DNA from 4 places in the Shewanella sp. BJSY2023SW001 genome. Region 3 is predicted to be linked to each of the others. Evidence: predicted binding sites of a transcription regulator. Region 3 holds the regulator's gene; each other region holds the start of a gene.

Region 1 (3,080 bases), on a different contig from region 3:
AGCCAATAAACCTGTCAGCGTGGTGGTTAACGCCACCCCAAAAGTGGCCAAGGACAAGGCCGGCCACAATGCCACCCTGAAACTGGCAACCCGGGTACGCATGCCACCATCGAGCAGAATAACAGCCAGCGCCAGGTTACTGACCAAATAAGCCACTGAATAGTCATTGAATACTATGCCGCCTGGGCCATCTTCACCGGCAAAGATACCCACCGCAAGAAATACCACCAAAATAGGAATACCGAGTCGCGACGACACCGGGCTGAGCAATACACTGACTGCGACAAGCAAGGCCCCGACAAGGAAAAAGCTGTTGATGATATCTGCGTTCAAATGACCCTCCAGTTGAAAATGCGGGGAAGCTAATAAAAGAGAAACCTGACTCTAATGAGACTCCGGAAAACACGTGGGTTACAAACGGAATTATATCATTAATTAGGGTTATTTTTCAGTAGAAACAGTTGACTTATTTTCGCTTTCAGCGAAAAAGACCAGCAAAAGAAGCCGTGTAACCCCTTAAAAAATAGAAAATTTACCAATAAAACATCAAATATGAAGCCAAAGAAACATAAACTCAAATTAATGAAAAAAACTTAATTTTTTCAATCAACTAAAGAATTTGAAATCCAAGAATCCTCATCAATATATCAGTGATGGCTTCAGGGCAAACATTCAGTGTCATAATGACACTTTGTAATGTTAAAAAGACATTCAAAATACAATCAAAATGACACAATCAAAAACACACAAAAAAGTAAGACACTGATTAAAAACAAGAATAAAACTTGGCACATTAGCTGCTCTATGAAGGAAAACCTATCAAATAGACTTTGTCAGAGGGATGCCAATGAGCAGACAAAAATTCACCCTGATCGCACTGTTACTTGTGTTGGTCGCTTCTTTCACTGTACTTCTCAGTATCGGCAGTGAAATCTATCGGGAAAAACCACCGATTGCCGATGTCTATAGCGACAGCCAGGGCCAAGTGGTTTTCAGCGGCAAGGACATAGAACAAGGGCAGCTGGTTTGGCGCTCCATGGGCGGGCATCAGTTGGGCTCCGTCTGGGGCCATGGCGCTTATGTGGCTCCGGATTGGACTGCAGACTGGCTGCACCGTGAGGCCGAAGCCTGGCTGGATATTCGCGCCAAGGAGACATACAACAAGCCTTTCAATAGCCTGGACAAGAGTACTCAGGCCGCATTGGAGCAAGCTTTAAGGGACGATTTGCGCCATAACACTGTCACTACAGATGAGAGAGGTCACACCCGGGTGGTGCTTTCCGACACCCGTATCGCTGCCATGGCGCAAGTGAGTCAGCACTATCAATCTTTGTTTGGTGACGATCCCGCGCTGAATGAGCTGCGAGAAGCCTATGCGATGAAAACCAATACCATAGGATCTGCCGAACGCCGTCAGCAGCTCAATGCCTTCCTGTTTTGGGGCGCTTGGGCCGCAGTGACCGAGCGCCCGGATGCCAGTTACAGCTACACCAACAATTGGCCCTACGATCCGCAACTGGGCAACACACCGACCTCAGACAATATCGTCTGGTCGATTCTGAGCATAGTGACTCTGCTGGCCGGTATCGGTGCCCTAGTTTGGTATCATGCCGCCGGCAAACATGAAGCGCTGCCGGCTCCCGCCACAGAAGATCCCCTGTTCAGACACAAACCCACCCCTTCACAAAAGGCCACGGGTAAATATTTCATTACCGCTATCGGCCTATTTCTGCTGCAGATACTGCTAGGTGGCGTCACGGCGCACTATGCGGTTGAAGGCCAGGAGTTTTACGGTTTTCCCTTGAGTGAGATCCTGCCCTATTCAGTGACCCGCACCTGGCATACTCAACTGGCTGTATTCTGGATAGCGACGGCCTGGCTCGGTACCGGGCTCTATATCGCGCCGGCGCTTTCCGGCCACGAGCCAAAATATCAACGCTTCGGTGTCAACCTACTGTGGGTCGCTCTGCTGGTAGTGGTGCTGGGCTCCATGGCCGGTGAATGGCTGGGGGTACAACAATATTTCTCGCTGGACAACAACTTCCTCTTCGGTCACCAGGGATATGAATACATAGATCTCGGCCGGGTTTGGCAATTGCTGCTGTTAGCCGGATTGATGATCTGGCTGGCGCTGGTGAGCCGCGCCATGTTGCCCGCCCTGAAACAGGAATCTGAGCTAAAGCCTGTGCTCTGGGTACTCTACGCCTCCTGTGTCGCCATCGGCCTCTTCTATGGTGCCGGGCTGTTTATGGGTAAACACACTAACCTTGCCATCGCCGAATACTGGCGTTGGTGGGTAGTACATCTGTGGGTTGAAGGCTTCTTTGAAACCTTTGCCACCTCGGTTATCGCCCTGATGTTTGTGCGTCTTGGCCTTATCCGTGCCCGCAGTGCCAATGGTGCGGTACTCTTCTCTACCCTGATCTTCCTGACCGGGGGCCTGATAGGCACACTGCATCACCTCTATTTCACCGGCACCCCCACTTCGGTCATCGCCTGGGGCGCTATCTTCTCGGCGTTGGAAGTGGTGCCTCTGGCCCTTATCGGTTTTGAAGCGGTAGAAAGCTATCGCCTGCGCCGGGCCGCTCCCTGGATGCAACGCTATCACTGGGCCATCATGTTCTTTGTTGCCACCGCTTTCTGGAATCTGGTGGGCGCCGGTGTACTGGGCTTCCTGATCAATCCACCGATTGCCCTCTATTACATTCAAGGGCTGAATACCACGGCCACCCACGCCCACGGCGCCTTTATGGGAGTCTACGGCATGTTGGGGATAGGCCTGATGTTGTTCTGCCTGTCAGGACTTGCCGGTAAACTGCGCTGGGAAGACAAGTGGCTCAAGGGAGCATTCTGGAGCCTGAATCTGGGGCTGGCCGCCATGCTGTTCCTGTCATTGCTGCCGGTGGGCATAGTGCAGTTCTTTGCCGTTCTGGATCATGGCTACTGGTTTGCCCGCTCGGCAGAGGTGATCCACAGCCCGCTGGTAGAACGCCTGGTATGGATGCGGATGTTCGGTGATATCATCTTCTCCGTCGGTGGTTTATTGCTGGGCGCCTTCCTGCTGGGATTGTTACGACAGG
Region 2 (3,080 bases), on a different contig from region 3:
TAGGCTTTAAAGAATCCCGGGCCGAGTTTGCCGATGTGTACGCCAGCTCGATTTTCTCCAACGGCAGAACCACAGTGGGCGGCGGTGTCACTACCACTCAGGTGGCGCAGCAGTTCCATCAGGGTAACCTGAACTCCACCAACAACGCGCTGGATATGGCGATCAACGGTGGTGGTTTCTTCGTGACATCATCCAGTGTCGGCAGTCAGGATTACTCTTTCACCCGCGCCGGAGCCTTCAAACGTGATGACAACGGCTTTCTGGTCGATGCAGCAGGTAATTATCTGCAGAGCTTCCCGGTCGATAAAGATGGTAACTCCACTTCTGTGAGTCTGACCACCACCAAGCCGGTACAGATCCCGGATACTGCCGGTAGCCCGCAGAAAACCAACAATGTTGGTATCAGCATGAACCTGGACTCCACTCAAGAAACTAAAGACCCGGCTTTGTTTGACCCATCCAAGTCAGACACTTTCAACAACTCAACCGCAGTGACCATTTATGACTCTTTGGGTAACTCTCATACCCTGACCACCTATTTTGTGCGTCCGGAAAATGGTGCTCATACCGGTGAGAGTAACTGGGTGGCCTACTACGCCATTGACGACAAGCCGGTCAATCTGGGTGGCGGCGCCGGAACCTACAACACGGACACTAACGGTGACGGTACTGCGGATGGTACAGGCACAGCACAAACTGCAGGTGGCTGGACTGGTGCTGTGCTCAAGTTCAACGATGTCGGCGGTTATATTGGTTCAGATCCTGCGGTGATCACCACAGAGCAGTTGGGAGTTGGCGGGGCCAACGTTCTTGGTCCGGCTGCTGACGGCACTCAAGCGATAACCATAGATTTCAATAATCCGACCCAGTTCTCGGAAAAGTTCAACGCCACGGAATTGACGCAGGATGGTGTGACAGTGGGCCGTTTGACCAATGTTGAAGTGGGTACTGATGGTTTGATCTCTGCCAAGTACAGCAATGGCTCAACAGTACCTCTGGCACGGGTGGCGTTGGCACGCTTCTCCAATGAGCAGGGACTGAGCCAGGTGGGTAACACCTCCTGGAAAGCCAGCCTGGATTCAGGCGCGGCGCTGGCTGGTGAGGCCAACAGCGGTGTGTTTGGCAGTATCCGTTCATCAACACTGGAGCAATCCAACGTTGACCTGACCACTGAGCTGGTGGATTTGATTTCGGCTCAACGTAACTTTCAGGCCAACTCCCGTACTCTGGAAGTGAACAATACACTACAGCAAACCGTATTGCAGATCCGCTAAGCCTTCCTGTGCAAGACATTGCCGCCCGGCAATGTCTTGCCGCACCTTCGCCTATTAATTCCCAAGTTACTGAAGTTCTTCTGCTGTCCTAGTGCTCAACTGCTCATTTTATTGGCACGATGTTTGCTTTTACCTGAATAGGTAAAAAGATTGACGGAGCAGCAGGTGGACAAACTTCTCTATGTCGCCATGACTGGCGCCAAACAAAACATGAATGCGCTGGCGGTTAGGGGTAACAACCTGGCCAATGCCAATACTGATGGTTTCAAGGCCGACATGGCTCAGGCTCGTGCGATGCAAGCCTTCGGCGAAGGCTTGCCGACCCGGGTGTTCGCCATGACAGAGTCGCCCTCGGCCAACTTTCAGTCCGGCCCTATCAAATCGACCGGGCGGGATCTGGATATTGCCATCAAAGATCAAGGCTGGATTGCGGTGCAGGCCGCCGATGGTAGTGAGGCCTATACCCGCTCCGGTAGTCTGAGTTTTGACACCACAGGTTTGCTGCGTAACGACAGGGGCAACCCTGTGATGGGTGATAACGGCCCAATAGTGCTGCCGTTGCCGATAGACAAAATTCAGGTTGCCACTGACGGCACTATCTCCATTCGTCCCCAGGGCGCAACCGCCGAGGTGATAGAAGAAGTGGGGCGCATCAAGCTGGTCAACCCGGGCAATCAGAACCTGATGCGCGGTGAAGATGGCTTGTTCCGCACTCTGGATGGTAATCCGGCCGCCGCCGATCCCTTTGTCAACGTGGAAAGCGGCGCAGTGGAAGGCAGCAATGTCAATGCCGTGGATGAGATGGTCAACCTGATTGAGTTGCAACGTCAGTTTGAGTTGCAGGTGAAAATGATGAAAACCGCAGAAGAGAACGACAAGTCGTCCGCTTCACTGATGCGCATTAGCTAGGAGTAATTGATATGCATCCCGCGTTATGGATAAGTAAGACTGGGTTAGATGCCCAGCAAACGGACATCTCGGTGATTTCAAATAACGTCGCTAATGCCAGCACCATAGGCTACAAGAAGGGCCGGGCGGTATTTGAAGACTTACTGTATCAGACGGTCAATCAGGCCGGTGGTATCAGTGCCTCCAACACCAAGTTGCCCAACGGCCTTAACCTGGGCGCAGGCACTAAAGTGGTGGCCACCCAGAAAATTTTTTCCCAGGGTAATTTGCAAACCACAGATAACGCGCTGGATATGATGATTGAGGGCCCGGGCTTCTTTGAAATTCAACTGCCTGATGGCACCACTGCCTACACTCGTAATGGCCAGTTCAGTTTGGATGACACCGGCCAGATAGTGACTTCCGGCGCCGGCTATGTGTTGCAGCCTGCCATTACCATTCCGGACGATGCCACCAGTATTACGGTTTCCGCCGAAGGTGAAGTGTCGGTTAAAACCCCTGGAGCCGCCGAAAACCAGGTGGTGGGCCAACTGACTATCTCTGACTTCATTAATCCATCCGGCCTGGATCCCATAGGGCAAAACCTCTATCTGGAGACGGGCGCCAGCGGCACCCCAATTCAGGGGACTGCCTCACTGGACGGTTTGGGCTCTATTCGTCAGGGGTCGCTGGAAACTTCCAACGTTAACGTGACCGAAGAACTGGTTAACCTGATTGAAAGTCAGCGGATCTATGAAATGAACTCCAAAGTCATTTCAGCCGTAGACCAGATGCTGGCCTACGTGAACCAGAATCTGTGATGAGGTGATGTGATGAAACCCTTGTTCCTTATCATTCCGGCTTTACTTCTGGGGGCTTGCAGCTCTACCCAGAATAAACCCATAGCCGATGATCCCT
Region 3 (3,080 bases):
TTGACCAGCACGGCAATCGGCTCTGTGATATCAGGCAGCCGGCCATGCGGAATCGCAATACCATTACCTATACCTGTGCTCCCCATCTTTTCGCGGGCCAAAAGGCTTTCAAAAATCGCTTGAGAGGAAAGGGTGGGGTACTGGGCGCTGGCGAGATCGCTAATTAGCTCCAGTACCTTTTTCTTACTGCCCGGAGTGGCACAGGTAGTGCACTCCGGCCGCAGGATGGTACTCAGTTCCATCGTTAGTGTTTTGTCAGCTTTTCTTTGTGTTTAATGACCTGACGATCCAATTTATCAATCAGAACGTCGATGGCGGCATACATGTCGGCATGTTCAGAAGTTGCATAGACTTCGCCGCCTGTGAGGTTGATCTTGGCTTCGGCAATCTGTTGCAGTTTTTGTACATTGAGCACAACGTGCACATTATTGATCTGTTCGAAATGGCGTTCAAGTTTCGAAAACTTACTTTCCACATAGTCACGCAGTGAGTCGGTGATCTCGATATGATGTCCTGTCAGGTTGATTTGCATAGAAAGATTCCTCCAATTTCCAACTGTGGATTTATAAACTCTTACGCTGGTTCGACGGTGGTATCATCATAGCCTCGCGATACTTGGCTATGGTGCGTCTTGCAACGTTGATTCCCTGTTCTGCCAGAAGTTGTGCCATCTTGCTGTCGCTCAAAGGTTTCTTCTGGTTTTCCGCTGCCACGAGCTTCTTGATAAAAGCCCTGATCGCCGTGGAAGAGCATTCTCCGCCATCTTCGGTACCGACATGGCTGGAGAAGAAGTACTTCAATTCAAATATTCCCCTTGGGGTATGCATATACTTTTGAGTGGTGACCCTGGAGATGGTCGATTCATGCATCTCGACCGCCTCGGCAATATCGTTGAGTACCATGGGTTTCATGGCCTCTTCACCATATTCAAAAAATCCCTGCTGGAACTGCACTATGCAGTTGGCCACCTTGAGCAGGGTGTCGTTGCGGCTCTCCAGGCTCTTGATAAACCATTTGGCTTCCTGAAGATGACCACGAATAAACTGGCTGTCTGATTGGCTGCGGGCGCTACGGGCCATGGCAGCATACTGTTGGTTGATCCCGAGTTTGGGCATACAGTCCGGATTGAGCTCCACCACCCAGCGCCCGTTCTTCTTCCAGACGCTGACATCCGGGATCACATATTCCTCGTCCATCGGCTGCACCAGCAAACCGGGGCGGGGATTGAGGCTCTGAATAAGGTTGATGGCGTCACGCAGTTGATCTTCCTTGAGCTTGGTCTTACGCATTAGGGTGCGAAAGTCGCGGGTAGCGATGAGATCCAGATGTTCGTCAATCAACAAGCGGGCGTCGGCCAGATGCGGGGTGTCGGCGTTAAACTGTTGCAATTGGATCAGCAGGCATTCGCGCAGATCTCTGGAGGCGATGCCGATGGGATCGAAGTGCTGGATCCGCTTGAGTACCGCCTCGACTTCATCGAGCTCAATCTCAGGGTTGCCCATGGCTTCGAGGATCTCCTCAGTGCTCTGGGTTAGATAGCCCTGCTCGTCGATGGCATCTATGATGGCGGTGGCAATGGCGTCGTCGGTATCGGAAAACGGGGTCAGGTTCTTTTGCCATTCTAGGTGTTCATAGAGACCTTCGCTGGTTTCACCCTGGAAGGGCATGTCATCTTCACGGCCCATAGCCGGCCCTGAGGCGCTGGCGGCGGTAAAGACTTCATCCCAGGTGGTATCCATAGGCAATTCATCCGGCATAGACTCATTGTTCAATGCCTCTGAGGTTTCTACCGTGGAACCATCTTCCTGCTTGACGCTCAATTCGCCGGCGTCGTTTTCCTTGTGGTTGTCGTCGATAGCGTCATCCTGGTTGTCCTCGGCCATCTCCAACAGAGGGTTGGCTTCCAAGGCTTCCTGGATTTCCTGCTGCAGCTCAAGGGACGACAGTTGCAGCAGGCGAATTGCCTGCTGCAACTGAGGTGTCATGGTCAACTGTTGACCCAATTTGAGCTGGAGTGACGCTTTCATTATACCGCTAATCCCTACTCGTTATTTTTCAAGGAAAAAATTCAATAATAACAAACTATAATACCCGGAATTGCCGCCGGATGACATGATCCTAACTATAGCCTGAATTGTTCGCCTAAGTACACAGCACGCACTTGCTGGTTGTCCAAGATTTCAGCGGGTGTGCCCTCGGCAATCAACTGCCCATGGCTGACAATGTAGGCTCGCTCACAAACGTCGAGCGTTTCGCGAACATTGTGGTCTGTGATCAGCACCCCCAAACCGCGGGACTTAAGCTGTTCGATGATTTTCTTGATATCGATAACTGAGATGGGATCCACACCGGCGAACGGCTCATCCAGCAGAATGAACTGTGGATTGGCGGCCAATGCCCGGGCGATTTCCACCCGGCGGCGTTCACCGCCGGAGAGGGACATCCCCAGGCTGTCACGTATGTGGGTAATGTGGAATTCTTCCAGCAACTGTTCGAGTTGTTCCTCGCGCTCGTCGCTGTTGAGCTCTTTGCGGGTTTGCAGTACGGCCATGATGTTGTCATGTACCGACAGCTTGCGGAAAATACTGGCTTCCTGTGGCAGATAGCCTATGCCTTTACGGGCACGCAGGTGCATGGGATCCAAGGTCAGCTCGTCGTCGTCAATGAAAATACGGCCCTTGTCACTCTGCACCAGGCCAACCACCATATAGAAGGTAGTCGTCTTGCCCGCCCCGTTGGGGCCCAGCAGCCCCACGATCTGGCCGGTATTGACCGATAGGCTGACATCTTTGACTACGTTGCGCTTCTTGTAACTCTTTGCCAGGTTTTGTGCCGTCAGGGTGCTGGTCATTGCGGCTCCTGCTGCTGTTCTTTCTTATTGAGATCCTGATAGTTTTCCGGCTGGATAACAGTGGTTACCCTATCTTGGCCTTTGCCGCTGCTTTCCGCTTCCAGCTGCTGCTTGTTGATGTCGTAGACTATCTTCTCGGCGGTTACTTCGCTGCCGTCCTGTTCCACTTTGGCTTGACCTATCAAGGTCATGATGCGGCTGTCTATGTTGTAGTGGATCTCTTTGGCCT
Region 4 (3,080 bases), on a different contig from region 3:
AATATAAAGACAACAAGGCAGCCTTATGTCGAGCATTCTTGAATCAGTCAATAAACGCACTCAACTGGTTGGACAAAATCGCCTCGAACTTCTGTTGTTCAAACTTAACGGCAGACAAAGATTCGGTATCAATGTATTCAAAGTCAAAGAGGTTTTGCAGTGCCCACCACTGACGATATTGCCCAAGTTGAACTCCTTTGTTAAGGGCGTGGCCCATATTCGTGGTACGACTGTGTCTGTTATCGACCTCAGTGCGGCGACCGGCGGTAAACCCATAGATGATGTCAAGGATTGCTTCATCATTATTTCCGAATACAACCGCAGCGTGCAGGGTTTTCTGGTTCGTTCAGTTGAGCGGATCATTAACATGAATTGGGAGTCTATCATGCCGCCGCCGGAAGGAGCGGGACGATACTCTTACCTGACCGCTGTGACGGAAATCGAAGGTGAACTGGTTGAAATCCTCGATGTGGAGAAAATTCTTGATGAAATTTCACCGGTCAAGACAGATATCAGCCAAGAAATGGATGAATCTCTCACAATCGACAGGGAGCAGCATTATCATATTATGGTGATTGACGACTCCTCTGTGGCGCGCAAGCAGATCATTCGTGCATTGTCTTCGTTGAATCTGCAGATAGATACCGCTAAAGATGGTCGGGAAGCATTGGAAAAACTGAAGAATATAGCGTCTGGTATGGACAATGTTGCCGATGAAATCCCGTTGATTATTTCGGATATCGAAATGCCGGAAATGGATGGTTACACTCTGACCGCCGAGATCCGTGATGATCCCAAGCTGAAAAATATCAAGGTAGTGCTGCATACCTCGTTGAGCGGGGTATTCAATCAAGCCATGGTACAGAAAGTGGGCGCCAATGATTTTATTGCCAAGTTCAACCCCGACGAACTGGCTTCTGCTGTTAACAAGCATCTGAGTCTATAGCCTTTGTCTGCTGTGACTTTTTATGGCTATAGTGAGTTGGTCTGCTTGTGTTGCAAAGGGGGCTGGGGTATAACGCAGCCCCAGTTTTTAAATGTTGCTGCCTCAATTCGCAGTGACGTTTTTACGGATAGTTAGGACACTAAGGTGCCAGATAAATCTCTCGCGGAAACTGAGTACAATCAATTCAGGCTGTTTCTTGAGCAGCACAGTGGCATTGTATTGGGTGAGAACAAACAGTATTTGGTTCGCAGCCGTTTGGCGCCTTTGATGGGGAAATATGGTTTGCCATCCCTGTCGGACGTTGTTAAGCAATCGATGCGACCCACAGAGCGCCAATTACGGGCTGAAGTCATTGATGCCATGACGACCAACGAAACTCTTTGGTTTCGGGACAAGTATCCTTTTGAATTACTTGGCAATACATTATTGCCCGGTTTTGCCAAGTTGGGTCGGCCGTTGAAGATTTGGTCGGCAGCCTGTTCATCCGGCCAGGAGCCCTATTCACTGGCGATGACAGTGCTCGAATATCAACAGCGTAAGCCGGGAGCTCTGCCGGGTGGGGCGATAATCCAGGCCACCGATCTATCGCCGTCCATGCTCGAGCGTTGTAAAAATGCCGAGTACGATAAGCTGGCATTGGCCCGGGGGCTGTCTGAAGAGCGTAAGCGTCAGTTTTTTGAAGCCCTGCCCAATGGCAATATGCGGGTAAAGGACAATGTTCGTCGTTTGGTCAGTTTTCGGGCTCACAACCTGCTTGAAAGTTACACCTTGCTTGGCAAGTTCGACATCATTTTTTGCCGTAACGTACTTATCTATTTTGCCCCGGAGGCAAAGGCAAAAATACTGCGGCAATTTGCTGCCGCTCTCAATCCCAAGGGGATATTGTTTTTAGGGGCCAGTGAGTCGATTGCCGGTTTGACCGATGAATTCGATATGATTCGCTGCAATCCCGGTATTTATTATCAAAAGAAAAATTAGTTATCTAATTCCTTGATTTTCAATGTTTTTCAATGGCCGCCTGTCAAGTTTGATGGGCTCTTTCTTTTTTATCTCTCAAGTCAATCGCAATCCATTTCTCATCTGTTGCTATAGCCATCATTCCTGGCACAAAGCTTGCTTTGTTTTTGTCGAGTCATTGGAGGAGGCGGTTTTATGGCGATCAGTTTTGATAAGGCCCTTGGCATACATCAATACACTCTGGGTATTCGCGCCCAGCGTGCCGAAGTGCTTGCCAGCAATATAGCCAATGCCGATACCCCGCACTACAAGGCTCGGGATGTGGACTTTTCTTCGGCGTTGCAGGCGGCCAAAGGGCGGCAACAGGGAATGAATATGGCGGCAACGTCTGAAAAGCATTTCGACCTCAAGGCGCTGACAGCCCAACATGTGCAATATCGGGTGCCGGATCAACCGGACACTGGGGATGGCAACACAGTCGATATGCAAAAAGAGCAGCAGGCCTTTATGCAAAATGCGCTTGAATATCAGATGTCGCTTGGGTTCCTCGACGGTAAGTTCGCCGGCATGAAAAAGGCATTGAAAGGAGATTAATCATGAGTTTGTACAATATTTTCAATGTTGCGGGTTCGGGAATGTCGGCGCAGTCGGTACGTTTGAATACTACCGCCAGTAACATAGCCAACGCAGATTCTGTTTCTTCCAGTATCGATAAGACCTACAAGGCACGGCATCCCATTTTTGAGGCCGAACTGGCCAAGGCTAATGGCCAACAGCAACAAGGGGCAGCGGTCAAAGTCAAAGGCATAGTGGAAAGCGATAAACCCTTGCTGAAAGAGTATTCGCCGGATCATCCCATGGCAGATGCCGACGGTTTTATCTACAAACCCAATGTCAATGTAGTGGAAGAGATGGCCGATATGATTTCCGCCTCCCGTTCCTATCAGATGAATGTTCAGGTAGCCGATGCAGCCAAGTCCATGCTGCAACAAACCCTGAGAATGGGCAAATAACGGAGGCATAGCCCATGAGCGTCAATTCAGTTAACCCTTTTCTCGACAGTATCCAGGTGCAATCGGGTACTGAAACCAAGAAAAGCAATAATCAACAACTGACCCAGGAAGACTTCTTCTCGCTCCTCAGTCAGCAGTTGTCTATGCAGGATCCTTTCAAGCCG

The links. The regulator sigma-54, encoded in region 3, starts transcription at its own class of promoters, with help from an activator protein. The targets are predictions, from matches to a motif close to GTTGGCACGNNNNTNGNNT.
Region 1: a site for sigma-54 is predicted at 785-803, ahead of ACMHXH_RS16415 (nitric-oxide reductase large subunit). Genes of this name have one in related genera too.
Region 2: a site for sigma-54 is predicted at 1,385-1,403, ahead of flgF (flagellar basal-body rod protein FlgF). Genes of this name have one in related genera too.
Region 4: a site for sigma-54 is predicted at 2,047-2,065, ahead of flgB (flagellar basal body rod protein FlgB). Genes of this name have one in related genera too.

Annotation. Positions count from the first base shown of each region.
Region 1 is NZ_JBKORF010000072.1:30,651-33,730, reverse strand. It holds gene ACMHXH_RS16420 (potassium/proton antiporter) at 1-333, opposite strand, end outside; gene ACMHXH_RS16415 (nitric-oxide reductase large subunit) at 848-3,080, shown strand, end outside.
Region 2 is NZ_JBKORF010000016.1:7,384-10,463, reverse strand. It holds gene flgE (flagellar hook protein FlgE) at 1-1,274, shown strand, start outside; gene flgF (flagellar basal-body rod protein FlgF) at 1,440-2,183, shown strand; gene flgG (flagellar basal-body rod protein FlgG) at 2,195-2,983, shown strand; gene flgH (flagellar basal body L-ring protein FlgH) at 2,996-3,080, shown strand, end outside.
Region 3 is NZ_JBKORF010000027.1:14,018-17,097, forward strand. It holds gene ptsN (PTS IIA-like nitrogen regulatory protein PtsN) at 1-242, opposite strand, end outside; gene hpf (ribosome hibernation promoting factor) at 245-532, opposite strand; gene ACMHXH_RS06760 (RNA polymerase factor sigma-54) at 564-2,027, opposite strand; gene lptB (LPS export ABC transporter ATP-binding protein) at 2,123-2,851, opposite strand; gene lptA (lipopolysaccharide transport periplasmic protein LptA) at 2,848-3,080, opposite strand, start outside.
Region 4 is NZ_JBKORF010000016.1:11,140-14,219, reverse strand. It holds gene ACMHXH_RS03530 (chemotaxis protein CheV) at 26-946, shown strand; gene ACMHXH_RS03525 (CheR family methyltransferase) at 1,091-1,924, shown strand; gene flgB (flagellar basal body rod protein FlgB) at 2,099-2,497, shown strand; gene flgC (flagellar basal body rod protein FlgC) at 2,500-2,916, shown strand; gene flgD (flagellar hook assembly protein FlgD) at 2,931-3,080, shown strand, end outside.